DNA from 2 places in the Pleomorphomonas sp. PLEO genome. Region 1 is predicted to be linked to the other one. Evidence: predicted binding sites of a transcription regulator. Region 1 holds the regulator's gene; the other holds the start of a gene.
What was found. The regulator HrcA, encoded in region 1, represses chaperone genes, less so after heat shock. The targets are predictions, from matches to a motif close to GTTAGCACTCNCNNNNNGNGAGTGCTAAC.
Positions count from the first base shown of each region.

Region 1 (7,907 bases):
ACTGTGCGAACTCGCCCGATAGCCGCGACAGGATCTGCCGGTCGACGGAAATGCCCCGCATCTCCATGCGGGCGATGACGTCGATCAGAGGCCGCTCGGCCGTCTCGTAGAGGGCGGTCATGCCCTCAGCCGGCAGGCGTGGCTTCAGCACCTGCCAGAGGCGGAGTGTGATATCAGCGTCCTCCGCGGCGTAATGCGTGGCGCGATCAAGTGGCACCCGGTCGAACGTGATCATCGACTTGCCCGAGCCACAGACGTCCTTGAAGGCGATCGGCTTGTGGCCGAGCAGCACCTCGGAAAGCTCGTCCATGCCGTGCCCCATCCGGCCGGCATCGAGAGCGTAGGACATCAGCATGGTGTCGTCGCAAGGGGCCACGGTAATGCCGAGCCGCTTTAGGATGACCCAGTCATATTTGGCGTTCTGCCCGATCTTCAGGACCGAGGGATCCTCGAGAAGCGGCTTCACGACGCGCACGAAGTCACGAATGGCGATCTGGCCGGATACCAGGCCACCGCCCAGGAGGTCGCCGGCGCCGGAGACATGGGCGAGGGGGATATAGCAGGCGCGGCCAGGTGTAACGGCCAGCGACGCGCCGACTATATCCACCTGCATGGGATCGAGGCCGGAGGTTTCGGTATCGAAAGCCACACGGCCGGCCTCGAAGGCTTCAGCCACCCAGGCTTCCAGGCGGGCAAGGTCGGTGACCGTCTCGTAGGCCGAATAGTCAATGGGGATCGCCTGCATCTGGGCGCGCGCCTCGGCGGCCCGGCCAGCCGGCGTGAAAGCCCCCGCTAACGTAGATTCGCCATCCTCCCCCTCGCTTCCGGTCGGAGAGTTTGAAGGATCGAGCGCCAAGCCTGCGGTTGCCGTTTCGGCCGTTTCGGCCAGAGGAAGGGACGAGGCCTCACCCTCCGGCGGCCAATGCGTCACCGGCACTACGGCCGGCACCACCTTCGATGGCTCGACGCCAGTCGCCTCAGCAACACGGCGAATGATCGTCGAAAACTCCATCGCCTTGGCATAGGCGATCAACCGCTCGCCGATGATCGGCCTTACGCCGAGCATGTCGATCGGGTGCTCCAGCGGCACATCACGTTTCAGCGTTACCAGGCGATGCGAGATGCGGGCTTGCTCGGCGAAGGCAATCAGGTTCTCCCGCCGCTTCTGCTGCTTGATGCCGGCCGCGTTGGCGAGCAGGGATTCGAGATCGCCATATTCGAGGACGAGCTGAGCCGCCGTTTTCAGGCCGATGCCGGGAACACCCGGCACATTGTCGACCGAATCGCCGGCAAGGGACTGCACTTCGACCACCTTGTCGGGTGTCACGCCGAACTTCTCGATCACTTCCGGCACGCCGATCCGCCGGTCCTTCATCGTGTCGAGCAAGACGACGCGCTCGCCCACCAGCTGCATCAGATCCTTGTCGGAGGAAACGATGGTGACATCGGCGCCCACAGCCGCCGCCGCATCGGCATAGGTGGCGATCAGATCGTCGGCCTCAAAGCCCAGCTGTTCGACGCAGGCCACGTTGAAGGCGCGGACGGCCTCGCGAATCAGTCCGAACTGCGGTCTGAGGTCGGCAGGCGGCTCCGGCCGCTGTGCCTTGTAGAGCGGATAGATCTCGTTGCGGAACGTGACCGAGGAAGCGTCGAAGATCACGGCCAGATGCGTCGGCTTGACGCCTATGGCGGTCTGTTCGGTTTCCTTTAAAAGCCGCCACAACATGTTGCAAAAGCCGGAGACAGCGCCAACCGGCACGCCGTCCGACTTCCGTGTGAGTGGCGGCAGCGCATGGTAGGCGCGGAAGATGTAGCCCGATCCGTCGATCAGGAACACATGGTCACCGGCCCTGACCGGACGCGAGGCTGGGCTCGTGGGGGATTCTGCATTCGACATGATCAGACTATGCCCGCCTGCCCGCCGGAAGTGAAGACGCGCCGTCGCTGCCTATCGCCACTGCTGACGCTTTCCGGCCGATGTCCACCAGGGCTTTCATTTTTGAACCCATGAGCGCGGCGTCCTGCGTTCAAAACCGAAATTTCTTCGGCGTTCAATTCGAAAAGCAACGGCGGAGCGATCCCCGACCAAGGGCGGGGATGACACCCCGACGCCGCGGGGCATCATGGTCGGCGATTCGCGGGGCGGGAGCAGCCATGAAGAGTAGCGGCGGCCGGCATTTCGAGGACTTCCGGGTAGGGCAGGTGTTTCGCCATGCCAGCCCACGCACGGTCACCGATGGCGATGTTGCCTTCTACCGGGCGCTGACCGGCAGTCGCTTCGCGTTGCAGTCTTCGGACGACTTCGCGCACGCTGTCGGTCATCCGATGGCTCCGATCGATGACTTTCTCATCTTCAACATCGTGTTCGCCCAGTCGGTGCCGGATGTCGGCATCAACGCCGTCGCCAACCTCGGCTATGCGGGTTGCCGGTTCCTTGCACCGGTCTATCCCGGCGAAACGATCTCGACGGTGACCGAGGTTATTGGCCTCCGCGACACCGGCGGCCGCACAGGCGTCGTCTATCTGCGCACCACCGGCCACAAGAACGGCAGCGTGGAAGTGTTGGATTTTGCCCGCTGGCAGACCGTGCGCAAGGCGGAAGACAGCGTGTCGCCATTCTCCGAACAACTCGTGCCGCCGCTGCCGGCAGCGGTGCCCGCCGATTCTCTAGGCGCGTTTCTTCCGGTGCTCGACCTTTCTGCCTGGGATACGGGCCTCTCCGGCAGTCGGTTCCGTTGGGGCGACTATGAACTCGGTGAGAAAATCGATCACATCGATGGCATGCTGATTGACGAGGGCACCGCCATGCTGGCCGCTCGGTTCTTCGGAAACCCCGCCCGGCAGCATCCTCTGCCTTTTTCCGACGAACGGTCGCGCGGCCGCTGGCTGGTGCCCGGTGGCCTCGTCATGGCCGTTGCGCGCGCGCTGACCTTCAACGGTCTCGGCAACGCCGTCCACGTCGCGGCGATCAACGGCGGTCGCTATGTTGGACCAGTGTTCACTGGCTCAACGGTGCATGCCTGGTCGACCATCCTTGGCAAAGAGTTGATTGATGGTCGCGATGATCTGGGTGCCATGCGTGTCCGCCTCGTCGGAACTCGAGACCAGCCAACAGCTGATTTTCCCGATCGGGACGAGAGCGGCGCTTATCTGCCGTCCGTAGTCCTGGATCTCGACCTTTGGCTGCTGATGCCGCGTTAAACGCGGCCACCCCGAAGCTCAGCTGCCAGCAGGCGGCGCACCGCGGCTTCCGCTTCGAGTGATACTTTCTTCCGATCGGCGCTCCGGTCGAACCGGATAGGTTCACCGAATATGATGCTGACGTCGAAGTCGGAGGCGGCGAACATCTCTTTGGCGTGCGGCGCCAGATCCTGGTCGCCGACCCAGGAGACGATCGACCGCCCCGACCGGCCGAGCGGCAGGCCGAGCATATGAGTGTAAGCGATGGCAACCGGCTGCACGAACACCACGTCGATGCCTGTTTCCTCAAGGGCGGTACGAGCGGACCCGAACAGCGCTGAGCGGAACGGCAGAACCTGATTGCCATCCGAGGTGGTCCCCTCGGGGAACAGCATGATGACATCGCCATTTGCCAAACGACGGCCGATGCTATCCGCCTGATCGGCGGTGGCTCCGCGTCGGGTACGATCGATGAATACCGAGCGTTGCAAGCGAGCGAAGAAACCGAGCAGCGGCCATGCTCCGACTTCGCGTTTGGCAACGAACGATAGCGGCATCACCGCGCTATAGGCGGAAATGTCGATCCACGAGGCGTGGTTGGCAGCGAGAAGCAGCGGTCGCTCAGCAGTTGGACGACCATGGACGTGAAGCCTGATGCCCAGCGTCCATAGAACCAGCCGGTGAAAGGCCATTTGAAGAGAGCCGGCAAAACGCCAGCCAAAGCGCCGGGCCGGAAGATAAACAAGGACAAGGATGAAAGCGGCCACGGAAAACAGTGGCAGCGTCAATGCTGCCCTGACGTGGCCAGGTTTCACGCCTTATCCCCCTTGTTGGTCTCATCGAGCGGTACGCCGTAGAGTTCGAGCCGATGGTCAATCAGCTTATAGCCCAGCTTGCGGGCGACCTCGCGCTGCAGCGCTTCGATTTCGTCGCTGTGGAACTCGACCACCGCTCCGGTGCGGAAGTCGATCAGGTGGTCGTGGTGCTCATCGGGCAGTGGCTCGTAGCGCGAGCGGCCGTCGCGAAAGTCCAGACGGGCGATCATGCCGGCGTCGTCGAACAGCTTGACGGTGCGATAGACGGTGGAGATCGAAATATTGCTGTCGATCGCCGAAGCACGGCGGTAGACCTCCTCGACGTCGGGATGATCGACCGCCTGTTCCAGTACGCGAGCGATAATTCGCCGCTGCTCGGTCATGCGCATGCCGCGCGCCGCGCAGGCTTCTTCCAAAGAGAGCGGAGTGGATTCCTCGGTCATCGCGGATACCCTCGAACAGATGGCCACCGTCATCGGCCAATTATGGGTTATTTGAGATCAGCTCGCATGACAAGGGCGTTCGCAGTGCCGCCGGCATAGTAGTTAGCGCGATGGCCGACCTCCCGGAAACCGAGGTGCCGGTAGAGAGCGAGTGCTGGGCCATTTCCCTCATCCACCTCGAGAAACAACGAAGCGACGCGCATGAAATAGAGACGGCGGATCGTCTCGTCCATCAACAGTCGGCCGATGCCGCGACCGCGTCGCGTCGGCGCGACGGCGACGGTCAAGATTTCCGCCTCGTCGGCGGCGGCGCGTACCATGACGAAACCAACAGGTCGGCGAGTAAACGGTGTTCGTCCTTCCCGAGCCACGATCGTCGTCACCGTCGGATCGGCGATCATTGCCTCCATTTCAGTGGCCGGCCATCCGTGTCGGAAGGCACGGGCGTGAAGGGCGGCGAGATCGTCGGCGTCGGCGATGCGTCCAGGCTCGCAGACTGGCCGTGGAGGGGCGAAGAGGCGTGTCAGATCACAAAGCTTCATGGCGTCGGGGCTTGTGCGAGAAGTCCGGCTACGGGTGGCTGTGGTTTGGCGTCGGGCGCCCTGAGATAGAGCGGACGGGGCAATGCGCTCGCTGGATCGGCGAGGCTGCCCAGCCGGGCAAGTGCCAGGGGGTCGGTGGCCGTCATGACGTCGACCGGTGGTACTCTCCGGCCGGAGAGGACGGCCTGATGGGCGAGAATCGCCGCGCCTGAGCCGGCGAGGACGGTGGCGCGGTTGCCGATGCGGGTGAGCACGGTTTCCGCGTCGGCGGCAAACGGCGCCTCCAGCACGTCCCCCTTCGGTCCATAGAGGGCGGCGTAGACCTCGCCGCGTCGAGCATCGATGGCAGAAAGTATCGGCCCATCCGCGGGTTCGTCGAGCGAAGCCGCGATGAGACAAAGGGCGTCGATGCCGACGACGGGAATTCCCAGTGCGAGTCCGAGGCCGCGCGCCGCTGCTACGGCAATGCGGATGCCGGTGAAGCTGCCAGGGCCGACATTCACTGCGATGCGCGCGACGCGTTCGATCTCGATATCCGCCGCCGCGAACACCTCGTCGATCAGCGGGAACAGCCGTTCGGCATGGCCGCGGGAAATTGATTCCGAGCGCGCAATCGCCTGACCCTCGCCTGCAAGGGCGATGGCGATCCGGTCATTGGCGGTGTCGAGCGCAAGCGTCAGCATTGGCCCCCTTTATCCCGACCGGTGACCGCTGTCGAGAACCCAGGCCGCGCCGTCCACTCTTGGCAAGCTGCAGAGCTTTCAGGACTTGCGCCGCCGGGCCGGCGCGGCCAGATTAGCCAAGACGGAAGGGAGTTTTGGCATTGTGGCGATGACTGGTGGACAGGGAGGCTTGCGGGAGCTCGACGCGCGGTCGCGAGATATTTTTCGCCGCATCGTCGAGGCCTATCTCGACACGGGCGATCCCGTGGGCAGCCGCAACATAGCGCGCCTGCTTGCCGCGCCGCTTTCGCCGGCCTCGGTGCGCAATGTCATGTCCGATCTGGAGGCGGCGGGCCTTCTTTATGCACCGCACACGTCGGCTGGAAGATTGCCGACCGACCTCGGTCTGCGCTTCTTCGTCGATGCCATGCTGGAGATCGGCGATCTCGCCGAGGGGGATCGGTCAGCGATCGAGGGACGCCTCAAGGCGTCGGGTACCGGCAAGAGCGTCGAAGATGTCCTGACGGAAGCCTCGCAGACGCTGTCCGGACTGACGCGCGGCGCCGGCGTGGTTCTGACGCAGAAGGCCGACCCGCGCCTCCGCCACATTGAATTCGTCCGCATCGAACCGACGCGCGGCATCGTCGTGCTGGTTGGCGATAACGGAACGGTGGAGAATCGGCTGATCGACCTGCCGCCAGACCTGCCGGCATCGGCTCTGCAGGAGGCGGCTGCCTATCTTAACGCCCATATCCGTGGCCGAACTCTCAACGAGACGCGCACGGAAATCGAGCGTCAGCGCGCCGCCCGTAAGCTCGAGCTGGATACCTTGACCGCTCGCCTTGTCGACGCCGGACTGGCGTCCTGGTCAGAGGCTGCAGGCGGCCGGCCGCAGTCTCTGATCGTGCGTGGCCGTGCCAACCTTCTTGATGACGTGCGGGCCGCCGAGGACCTCGAGCGCATCCGGGCCCTTTTCGATGAGCTTGAGAGTTCCCAGGATTTGATCGAGCTTTTGGGTCTTGCAGATGCCGGCGAGGGAGTGCGCATCTTCATCGGCTCTGAAAACAAGCTATTTGGCCTATCCGGGTCGTCGCTGGTGGTATCCCCTTACCGAGATGCGGAGGCGCGGGTGATCGGCGTCGTCGGCGTCATCGGCCCGACCCGGCTCAATTACGCTCGCGTTGTGCCCATGGTTGACTACACGGCCCGCATCGTTGGCCGCATCCTTGGCTGACACAGGTAATGAAACAGCGGCGAAGGGTTGATTTTCGCTCCCGAAACCATCAAATCCGGGGCACGTTTGGCGGCGGTCGCCGCCACCGAGAGAATATGAGGACAAGATGGCAGACGAGACAGCACAGACTCCCGAACCGACCATTCCCGAACTTGATCCAGTGGTTGACCAGGGACTTCAGCGTATCGCCGCCCTCGAGAAGGAGGCGAGCGATCTCAAGGATCAACTGCTTCGTACCCTCGCCGACATGGAGAACCTCCGCCGCCGCACCGAGCGTGAGATTGCCGATGCCCGCACTTATGCGGTGACCAATTTCGCGCGCGACATCGTCGGCGCCGCCGATAACCTGACCCGAGCGGTCGCCGCCGTCGACGCCGAGGCGCGAGCCAACGGTGGTGAAGCGCTGATCTCGCTGGTCGAGGGCGTCGAACTGACCGAGCGCGAGCTGGTGAAGGCGCTTGAGAAGCACGGCGTCAGCCGCGTCGATCCGGCAGGCGAGAAGTTTGATCCCAACTTCCATCAGGCGATGTTCGAAGTGCCAGATCAGAGCGTGCCGAGCGGCACGGTGGTGCAGGTGATGCAGGTCGGCTTCAAGATCGGCGAGCGCGTCCTGCGGCCAGCGCTCGTTGGCGTTGGTCGGGGCGGCCCGAAGGCGGCGCCGGCCGAAGAGGCTGCCCAGCCGGAAACGCCACCCGAAAGTGGCCACCGGGTCGACAAGACGGTGTAGGCGGGGAGACCGCCGAAAAAAAGGGCGTCCCAAGTGGTCGCCCTTTTTCATTTCTTAAGACTATTTCCGCCAACAACGCGCCCCCTACGCGATTTCACGTAAATGGGACTGGAGTTCGCACCTATTCGCGTTTAGCGTCGAAGGTAGGCCCCAGGAGGGGATAGTCGCCCTCGGGCGGCAATGTCGGAACGGCCCCGCCAAAGGCGGGGGACATTGCCGGCCCGGCGGCAGACGCGTCAAGCGCGCGACGTTGCCTCAAAAGCCGCTGTTCAATCGTCCATTTTCAGCGCTGCGATGAAGGCTT
Region 1 is NZ_CP166625.1:96,545-104,451, reverse strand. It holds gene polA (DNA polymerase I) at 1-1,897, opposite strand, end outside; gene AB6N07_RS00425 (MaoC family dehydratase) at 2,155-3,201, shown strand; gene AB6N07_RS00420 (lysophospholipid acyltransferase family protein) at 3,198-3,995, opposite strand; gene AB6N07_RS00415 (Fur family transcriptional regulator) at 3,992-4,438, opposite strand; gene rimI (ribosomal protein S18-alanine N-acetyltransferase) at 4,486-4,980, opposite strand; gene tsaB (tRNA (adenosine(37)-N6)-threonylcarbamoyltransferase complex dimerization subunit type 1 TsaB) at 4,977-5,663, opposite strand; gene hrcA (heat-inducible transcriptional repressor HrcA) at 5,812-6,876, shown strand; gene grpE (nucleotide exchange factor GrpE) at 6,983-7,603, shown strand; gene lepA (translation elongation factor 4) at 7,873-7,907, opposite strand, start outside.

Region 2 (7,907 bases), 640 kb from region 1:
CGGCAAGGTGAGCGTCGAGACCAAAGCCGACGCCAAAGCGCTCGGCGATGCCATCGAGGCTGCCGGCTATGAAGTGGCGGCGTGACGCCGATTCTCGGAGACGCGTCGGAGCCTCGTTCCGTAAAGGCGAGGCGCACCACGCGTTTTTATTGCCCATTTCGCTGCCGAAAGGCTGGCTTGATGAACGCAATTGATATCCTGTTAACGGTTATCAACCCTTTATTTACCATGCTCGGGGCACAGTTCCGCCGGTACGCAATGCAATTTGCAACTGTCTGGCAGGGAACGCTTTCCGATGTCGGTTGGCCCGCGCAGCACATCGACGGTACGTCTTTTAATCGTCGATGCGGATGTCTCGTCGCGACGGGTCGTGCGCAAGGCGCTTGAAGCGCGCATTGCACGGCCGATGTTGATTCTGGAAACCGCTGAGCGCGACGCCGCGCGCGTGATGGCCGGTAAGCAGACGTTTGACGTCATCGCCATCGATCTTGACACCATCGGCGGACCGACAGCCTTCCGTGCCTTCACCGAGCAACTAACGCCGACGACCGTCTATGCCATGGGTGACCCCACCGATGTGCAGGCGGCGGTGGCTTGCGTCCGCTCGGGAGCTGCCGACTTCATCGAAAAGCCGGTTGACGGCAACGCCTTCGCTCGCCGCGTCGAGCGCCAGTTCGTCGAGAGCCTCGCCAACACCGTCGATGACGCCGATGGACTCATCGGTTCGGCGCCGGCAACGCGGGCGCTTTCCGAGCATATTTTGCGCGTTGCTCCATCGCTTGGCCCCGTGTTCATTTCCGGCGAGGCCGGCAGTGGCAAGTCGCTGGTGGCTCGATCCGTCCATGCCCGCTCTCGCCGTCGCAATGGGCCGTTCGTCACGATCGATTGTTCGCAAACGCCGGTCGACCAGCTGGTGGCAGATCTTTCGGAAACCGACGGCGCTCTTGCCGCCGCCGATGGTGGGACTCTATTCCTCGACGAGGTGGGGCATCTTCCTGACCCCGCCCAGCTTGCGCTGATGCGCTTTCTGGATACGGGCGAAATTGCCGGCTTCGATGGCGGCCATCGTCTTTCCGTGCGGATCATCGCCTCATCGCGCCGACCGCTCGACGATCTCAGCGGCCCCGCCGGCCTGAGGCAGGATCTCTATTTCCGCCTCAACGTACTGACGCTGGCCGTGCCGCCGCTCCGAGACCGAACCGAAGACATTCCGCTTCTCGTTGACGCCATGGTGCGACAGATCAATCGCGATAGCGGCTCGCGCTACACGCGCTTCACAGCCGCCGCCGTGCAATGTCTGGCCGGTCGCGCTTGGCCGGGCAACGTCTCCGAACTCAGGTCGGCCCTCGAAACCCTGATGGGGCTCTACCCCGGCGACCTTGTCACCGCCGATATGGTGGTCCCGGTGATCGTCGCACCGGCGGCTATGTCCGCGGCGCCAAGAAAGAAGCTGCCGGCCGAAGTCAAGCCACTCTGGCTGGAAGAGGCGCGGGTCATCGAAGAGGCCATCGAAGCCTTCGACGGCAACATTGCCAAGGCGGCGGCTGCTCTCGAGATCAGTCCATCGACCATTTACCGCAAGCGCCGCGACATTGAAGATGCCATTGCCGTCCGCAGCGCCTGAGTAGTTCTGCGAAGAGGCCGACCTGACCTTGGAAACCGGCCACGGATCAGTAAGATAGGACAAGACCACAATCGCCTGGAGGACCTCCGGCAAATGTTCGCCGCGTTTTGTGGAAGGGACTAAAGTGTGCGCTTGAGCAGTCGCTTTTCGATCGGGCCGGTTTGGCCTAATCAGCGGATGCTCTGGGGGAAGGATAAGCGGTCATGCACGGGTTGCGTTTTCTTGCTGCTTTTTTTGCCTGCGTAATGGCGGCATCTACCGCGGTGGCGGGGCCGATCCTCGATGAAGCCAAGGCAGCCGAGGCGCTGCTTGCCGAAGGCAAGGCAGTCGAGGCGCTGGCCTCGCTCGAAGCCGCCTTCAATGCGGCCTGGGACGCAGCGCCACTCGGTTTTTCGGAGGCAACCTTCGTTACCGGCAAACCGGCCGGCTTCGGCATCTATGCTACCCGTCCCAATGCCGTTTTCCAACCGGACGAGCAGATGCTCGTCTACGCCGAACCGTTCGGCTACGGCTTCGGCAAGGAAGGAGATCTGTTCAAGATCGATTTCTCGGCCGATTTCGAACTGCGTACGCCACGCGGCCAGATCCTGCACGCGCAGGAAGGCTTTGCCTCGCTCGACATGGTGTCGCGCCGGCGAAACAAAGAGTTCCAAGTCTATATCGTCTACAATTTCAAAGGCCTGAAGCCCGGCGATTATGTGCTTGTGACCAAGCTCAGCGACCGCAATTCCGAAAAGAAGGGCGAGTTCGAGCTGCCGTTCACCATTGCCGATAAGCCGGCCAACTGATCTGCCATGGCGGAACAGCCCTTTGTTCGGCCCGCCGTCGACGCCGACGGTGCTGGCATTGCACGATTGATCGCCGCGGTATTTGGCGAATATGAGGGCTGCCCGTTCGTCCTTGCCGAGTTTCCCGAACTCGCGGCACCGGCCAGCCATTACGAGAAGCGAAACGGCCGACTGTTCGTCGCAGAAAACAAGGGCACCGTTGTCGGCTCGTTTGCCATATCCTCGCCGGACGGCGACAGCGTCTTCGAGATCAACAAGGTCTACCTCGACCGTGCACAACGCGGGTCGGGGCTGGCGCGGAAGCTTTATGCCATGGCGATCGAGGAGGTGATCCGGCGGGACGGCCGAACGCTGAAACTCTGGACCGATACGCGCTTTCTTGCCGGTCACCGCTTTTACGAAAAACTCGGTTTCGTCCGCCAGCCGGTCATCCGCTTCCTCGCCGACGCTACGGATGGCTGGGAATTCGCCTATCGGCTAGAACTCGATCGGTAAACGCCGCTTGCGCCGTCTGCCTGCTGTCATGTTTTGCCTTACACGCCATTTAGGTATGTCCGGCGACCTTGTCGGTCAGACGCCCGAGGCGTAGAAGCCGCGTCTTGGCCGCGTACCCGCTGCCTCGTCCGGAGATGTCATGCAGCCGTCGATGCGCCTTCACGCGGCGGGTGCCGCCCTCCTTGCCGTGCTCCTGTTCTCGGGACTGGACGCGTTGGTCAAGGCGACCACCTACGGCACGCCGCTGGCCTTGGTCGTGTTCCTGCGCTACGCGGCTGGCCTCATTTTTTCAACGAGTTCGGCGGCGGTACAAGGCCAACTCCGACTGAGCTGGGCGACCATCCGGCGCGCTGTCGGCCGTTCGCTGGCCGGTCTATGCTGCGCGGTGCTGTTCTTCGGCGCGCTCAAGTTGCTACCGCTCGCCCAGACCGTGGCCCTCACCTTCACATCGCCCTTCTTCATGGTTATGATTTCAGCGGCGATGCTTGGCGACCCGGTCACTCGCCGCTCGTTGTTTGCCGCCGCCTTCGGCTTTTTGGGCGTCGTCGTCATGCTGGCGGAAAAGTTGAGTTCGGAGGCGGGAAGCCCACTTGGCTTTGCCATGGCGCTCGCTTCGGCCGTTGCCTACGCCCTCTCCATGATCCTGTCGCGTCGCGATACCGCCCATGACAGCGTGCCGCAAATGATCCTGGTGCAGAACTTCATCAGCGCAATGGTCGTACTGCCGTTCGCCCTTTACTGGTACCAGCCGGTCCCCGGCCATATGTTGATGATGTTCCTGGCGATCGGCGCCCTTGGCACCGGCGGCAACTATGCCATCACCTGGGCCTACAAGCATGCGCCGGCGACTTTGCTCGGCCCGTTCGAGTTTACCGCGCTGATCTGGGCCGTCACCTTTGGCATGGTGTTCTTTGCCGAAGTGCCGAGCGCCCATACACTGCTGGGCGCCGTCATCATCATCGGTGCCTGCCTCGTCGTGGTCCAGCCGATCGCCGCCTCCGTTCGGCCTCGCGCGGACGATAGTTGTCCGTGAAATACCGGACCCGCCCTTGACAGACAGGCGGCGCGCGCCTATCTCCGGCCCGCTTAGCACTCGTCAGTGGCGAGTGCTAACAGCAACATTTTTCACCGTGGTCTGTGAGGCAAAAGCGCGCACACCACGGGCAATTTAGAAACGAGGAGCCGAACATGAAGTTCCGTCCCCTGCACGACCGCGTCGTCGTTCGCCGGCTGGAGTCCGAAGAGCGTACCACCGGTGGCATCATCATCCCCGACACCGCCAAGGAAAAGCCCCAGCAGGGCGAAGTCGTTGCCGTTGGCCCCGGCGCCCGCAACGAGAAGGGTGAACTCATCGCCCTCGACGTCAAGGCTGGCGACAAGGTGCTGTTCGGCAAGTGGTCGGGCACCGAAGTGAAGATCGACGGTCAGGACCTCCTGATCATGAAGGAATCCGACGTGATGGGCATCGTCGGCTGATTGTATCAGGCCGATCCGTCCTCCGTTAACCTCTCATTTCAAGGAAAAAATCCATGGCTGCCAAGGAAGTCAAATTCGGTTCCGACGCCCGCGAAAAGATGCTGCGCGGCGTGGACATTCTCGCTGATGCCGTCAAGGTCACGCTGGGTCCGAAGGGCCGCAACGTCGTGATCGACAAGTCCTTCGGCGCTCCGCGCATCACCAAGGACGGTGTGACGGTCGCCAAGGAAATCGAGCTTGCCGACAAGTTCGAGAACATGGGCGCCCAGATGGTCCGCGAAGTTGCTTCGAAGACCAACGACAAGGCTGGCGACGGTACCACCACCGCCACCGTTCTGGCCCAGGCCATCATCCGTGAGGGCGCCAAGGCGGTTGCCGCCGGCATGAACCCGATGGATCTCAAGCGCGGCATCGATCTCGCCATTGCCGAAGCCGTCAAGGATCTCAACGCCCGCTCGAAGAAGATCTCCACCTCGGCTGAAGTCGCCCAGGTTGGCACGATTTCCGCCAATGGCGAAGTCGAGATCGGCCAGATGATCGCCGACGCCATGCAGAAGGTCGGCAACGAGGGTGTCATCACCGTCGAGGAAGCCAAGACCGCCGAGACCGAGCTCGAAGTCGTCGAAGGCATGCAGTTCGACCGTGGCTACCTCAGCCCGTATTTCGTGACCAATGCCGAGAAGATGGTCGCCGATCTCGACGATCCGTACATTCTCATCCACGAGAAGAAGCTCTCCAACCTCCAGGCCCTGCTGCCAGTGCTCGAGGCTGTCGTCCAGTCGTCGCGTCCGCTGCTGATCGTTGCCGAGGACGTCGAAGGCGAGGCGCTTGCCACGCTCGTCGTCAATAAGCTGCGTGGCGGCCTGAAGATCGCCGCCGTCAAGGCGCCGGGCTTCGGCGACCGTCGCAAGGCCATGCTTGAGGACATCGCCATCCTGACCGGCGGTCAGGTGATCTCCGAAGACCTCGGCATCAAGCTCGAGAACGTCACGCTCGCCATGCTCGGCCATGCCAAGCGCGTGTCGATCTCCAAGGAGAACACCACGCTCGTTGACGGCGCTGGCGCCAAGGCCGACATCGAGGCTCGCGTTGCCCAGATCAAGGCGCAGATCGAGGAGACCACCTCGGACTACGACCGTGAGAAGCTGCAGGAGCGTCTCGCCAAGCTGGCCGGCGGCGTTGCCGTCATCCGCGTTGGTGGTTCGACCGAAGTCGAAGTCAAGGAAAAGAAGGATCGCGTCGACGACGCGCTCAACGCCACTCGCGCCGCTGTTGAAGCCGGCATCGTTCCGGGCGGTGGTACCGCGCTGCTGCGCGCCAAGAACGCCGTTGCCAAGCTCAAGTCCGACAACCTGGACATCGAGCGCGGCATCAAGATCGTTCTCGCTGCTCTCGAGTCGCCGATCCGTCAGATCGCCGTCAACGCTGGCGTCGAAGGCTCGGTCGTCGTCTCCAAGGTGCTCGAGAAGGGTGAAACCTTCGGTTTCGACGCCCAGAACGAGACCTATGTCGACATGATCAAGGCCGGCATCATCGATCCGACCAAGGTTGTGCGCACCGCTCTGCAGAACGCCGGCTCGGTCGCCGGCCTGCTGGTCACCACCGAAGCGATGGTAGCCGAGCTGCCGCGCAAGGAATCCGCTCCGGCCATGCCGGGCGGCGGCATGGGCGGCATGGACTTCTGATCTAGAAGATCTGAAGTCCATAAAGCAGAAACGATCGACGGGGCGTCGCGACAGCGGCGCCCTTTCTTTTTGTCCTGCTTTGGCTTGTCTTACAAAAGCTTCATCCGCTCCGCCGCAATGTCGCCGCGATCAGGCCGTGCTGTCGAGCCTGAGAAAATTCGAAACTTCCTTGCTGTGGCGAACGAATTTCATTGTTTCAGCAGCAGGATTCTGTGTCACTTCAACGAACCATCCGCCGTTCCGGGGATACCTGATGAAAGCACTCCTAGCGACGCTCGCACTGGCTTGGCGCCTCGCCGTTCCCTATTTCAAGGAAAAGCAAAAAGGCGACCTCGCCTTCCGATGGTTCAAAGTTCGCTTGCAAGAACGTTGGATCGCTCTCAGCCTTCTCGGCATTATCCTGGCGATCAACGTTGCCCAAGTCTATCTCAACGTCCAGTACAACGCTTGGTACAATCGCTTCTATACGGCGATGCAGGACCGCAACGGACCTACTTTCTGGACCGAACTTGGCTTCTTCACCATTATCGCCTTCTTGATGATTGCTTCGGGCGTGGTCGAAATCTACCTCACCAGTTGGCTGCGTATCCGCTGGCGGGATTGGATGACCCAACGCTTCATCAATCGTTGGTTGGCCAACTCAAACCACTATCGCCTCGCGACGAGCTATGGGAAGACCGACAACCCCGATCAGCGCATAGCCGAAGACATCAGCGATTTCATAACCACCACCCTCAGCATCTTCGTACAGATCTTCAACACTGTCCTGACGCTCTATGCCTTCAGTAGGGTATTATGGGCTATATCCTCGGCTTTCCCCTATTCGATCGGTAGTTTCAACTTTTCGACCATTCCCGGCTACCTGGTTTGGGCTGCAATTCTCTATTCGATCTTCGGTACCTATCTCACCCATCTCATTGGGCGGCCACTGATCAAGCTGAATTTCCAGCAACAGCATTTCGAAGCTGACTTCCGCTATTCCATGATGCGGCTTCGCGAAAATTCCGAGGAGATCGCACTTCTCAAAGGAGAACCGGCTGAGAAAAAGGTGTTCGGCTCCGCCTTCGGCCGTGTCGTTGCCAACTGGTACGCGTTAATGGATGCCAACCGGAATCTGAGGACATTCACCAGCTTCTACGATCAATTCTCCATTGTCTTCCCCTTCCTGATGCTGGCGCCGGCCTATTTTATCGCCGGCTCGACCATGCAACTCGGCATTCTTATCCAGACTTCCCAAGGCTTTGGACAGGTGCAAGGCAATTTCTCGATTTTTGTTTCACTCTACGGAGCGATCGCCAACTGGAAAGCTGTCCTTGACCGTCTGACAACCTTCGAGCGGGCGATGTCGGCTGCCGAAGCCGACGCGGCAAAGCCCGGTGTGGCGGTGAAACAAAAGGGCGGCGACGCCATCACAGCCAACGGTGCCATCGTTTCCCTGCCCGATGGGAAGCCGCTTATTCGCCTCGACGGGGTAGCCTTCGAAAAGGGCAAATCAGTGCTGATCTCGGGCCCCTCCGGCGCCGGAAAGACATCCGTCTTCCGGGCGTTGGCCGGGATCTGGCCGTTCGGCAGCGGCGAACTTTGCATTCCCGACGGTGCGCGCGTGATGGTCCTGCCGCAGACTGCCTATCTGCCGCTCGGCACGCTCAGGCAGGCGCTGGCCTATCCCAATGCCGCTGAAACCCATGACGACGCCAAGGTGCGCGACGTGCTCTCGGCCGTCGGCCTCGGCGCCTTCGCCGATCGGCTCGACGACCTCTCCGAAGGTCCCAATCTCGCTTCCCGCCTCTCCGGCGGCGAGCAACAGCGCGTCGCCATCGCGCGCGCCATTCTGGCCGA
Region 2 is NZ_CP166625.1:4,933,072-4,940,978, forward strand. It holds gene AB6N07_RS22805 (heavy-metal-associated domain-containing protein) at 1-85, shown strand, start outside; gene AB6N07_RS22810 (sigma-54-dependent transcriptional regulator) at 296-1,624, shown strand; gene AB6N07_RS22815 (hypothetical protein) at 1,828-2,412, shown strand; gene AB6N07_RS22820 (N-acetyltransferase family protein) at 2,419-2,907, shown strand; gene AB6N07_RS22825 (DMT family transporter) at 3,047-3,940, shown strand; gene groES (co-chaperone GroES) at 4,096-4,383, shown strand; gene groL (chaperonin GroEL) at 4,437-6,068, shown strand; gene AB6N07_RS22840 (ABC transporter ATP-binding protein/permease) at 6,322-7,907, shown strand, end outside.
Region 2: a site for HrcA is predicted at 3,993-4,021, ahead of groES (co-chaperone GroES). Genes of this name have one in related genera too.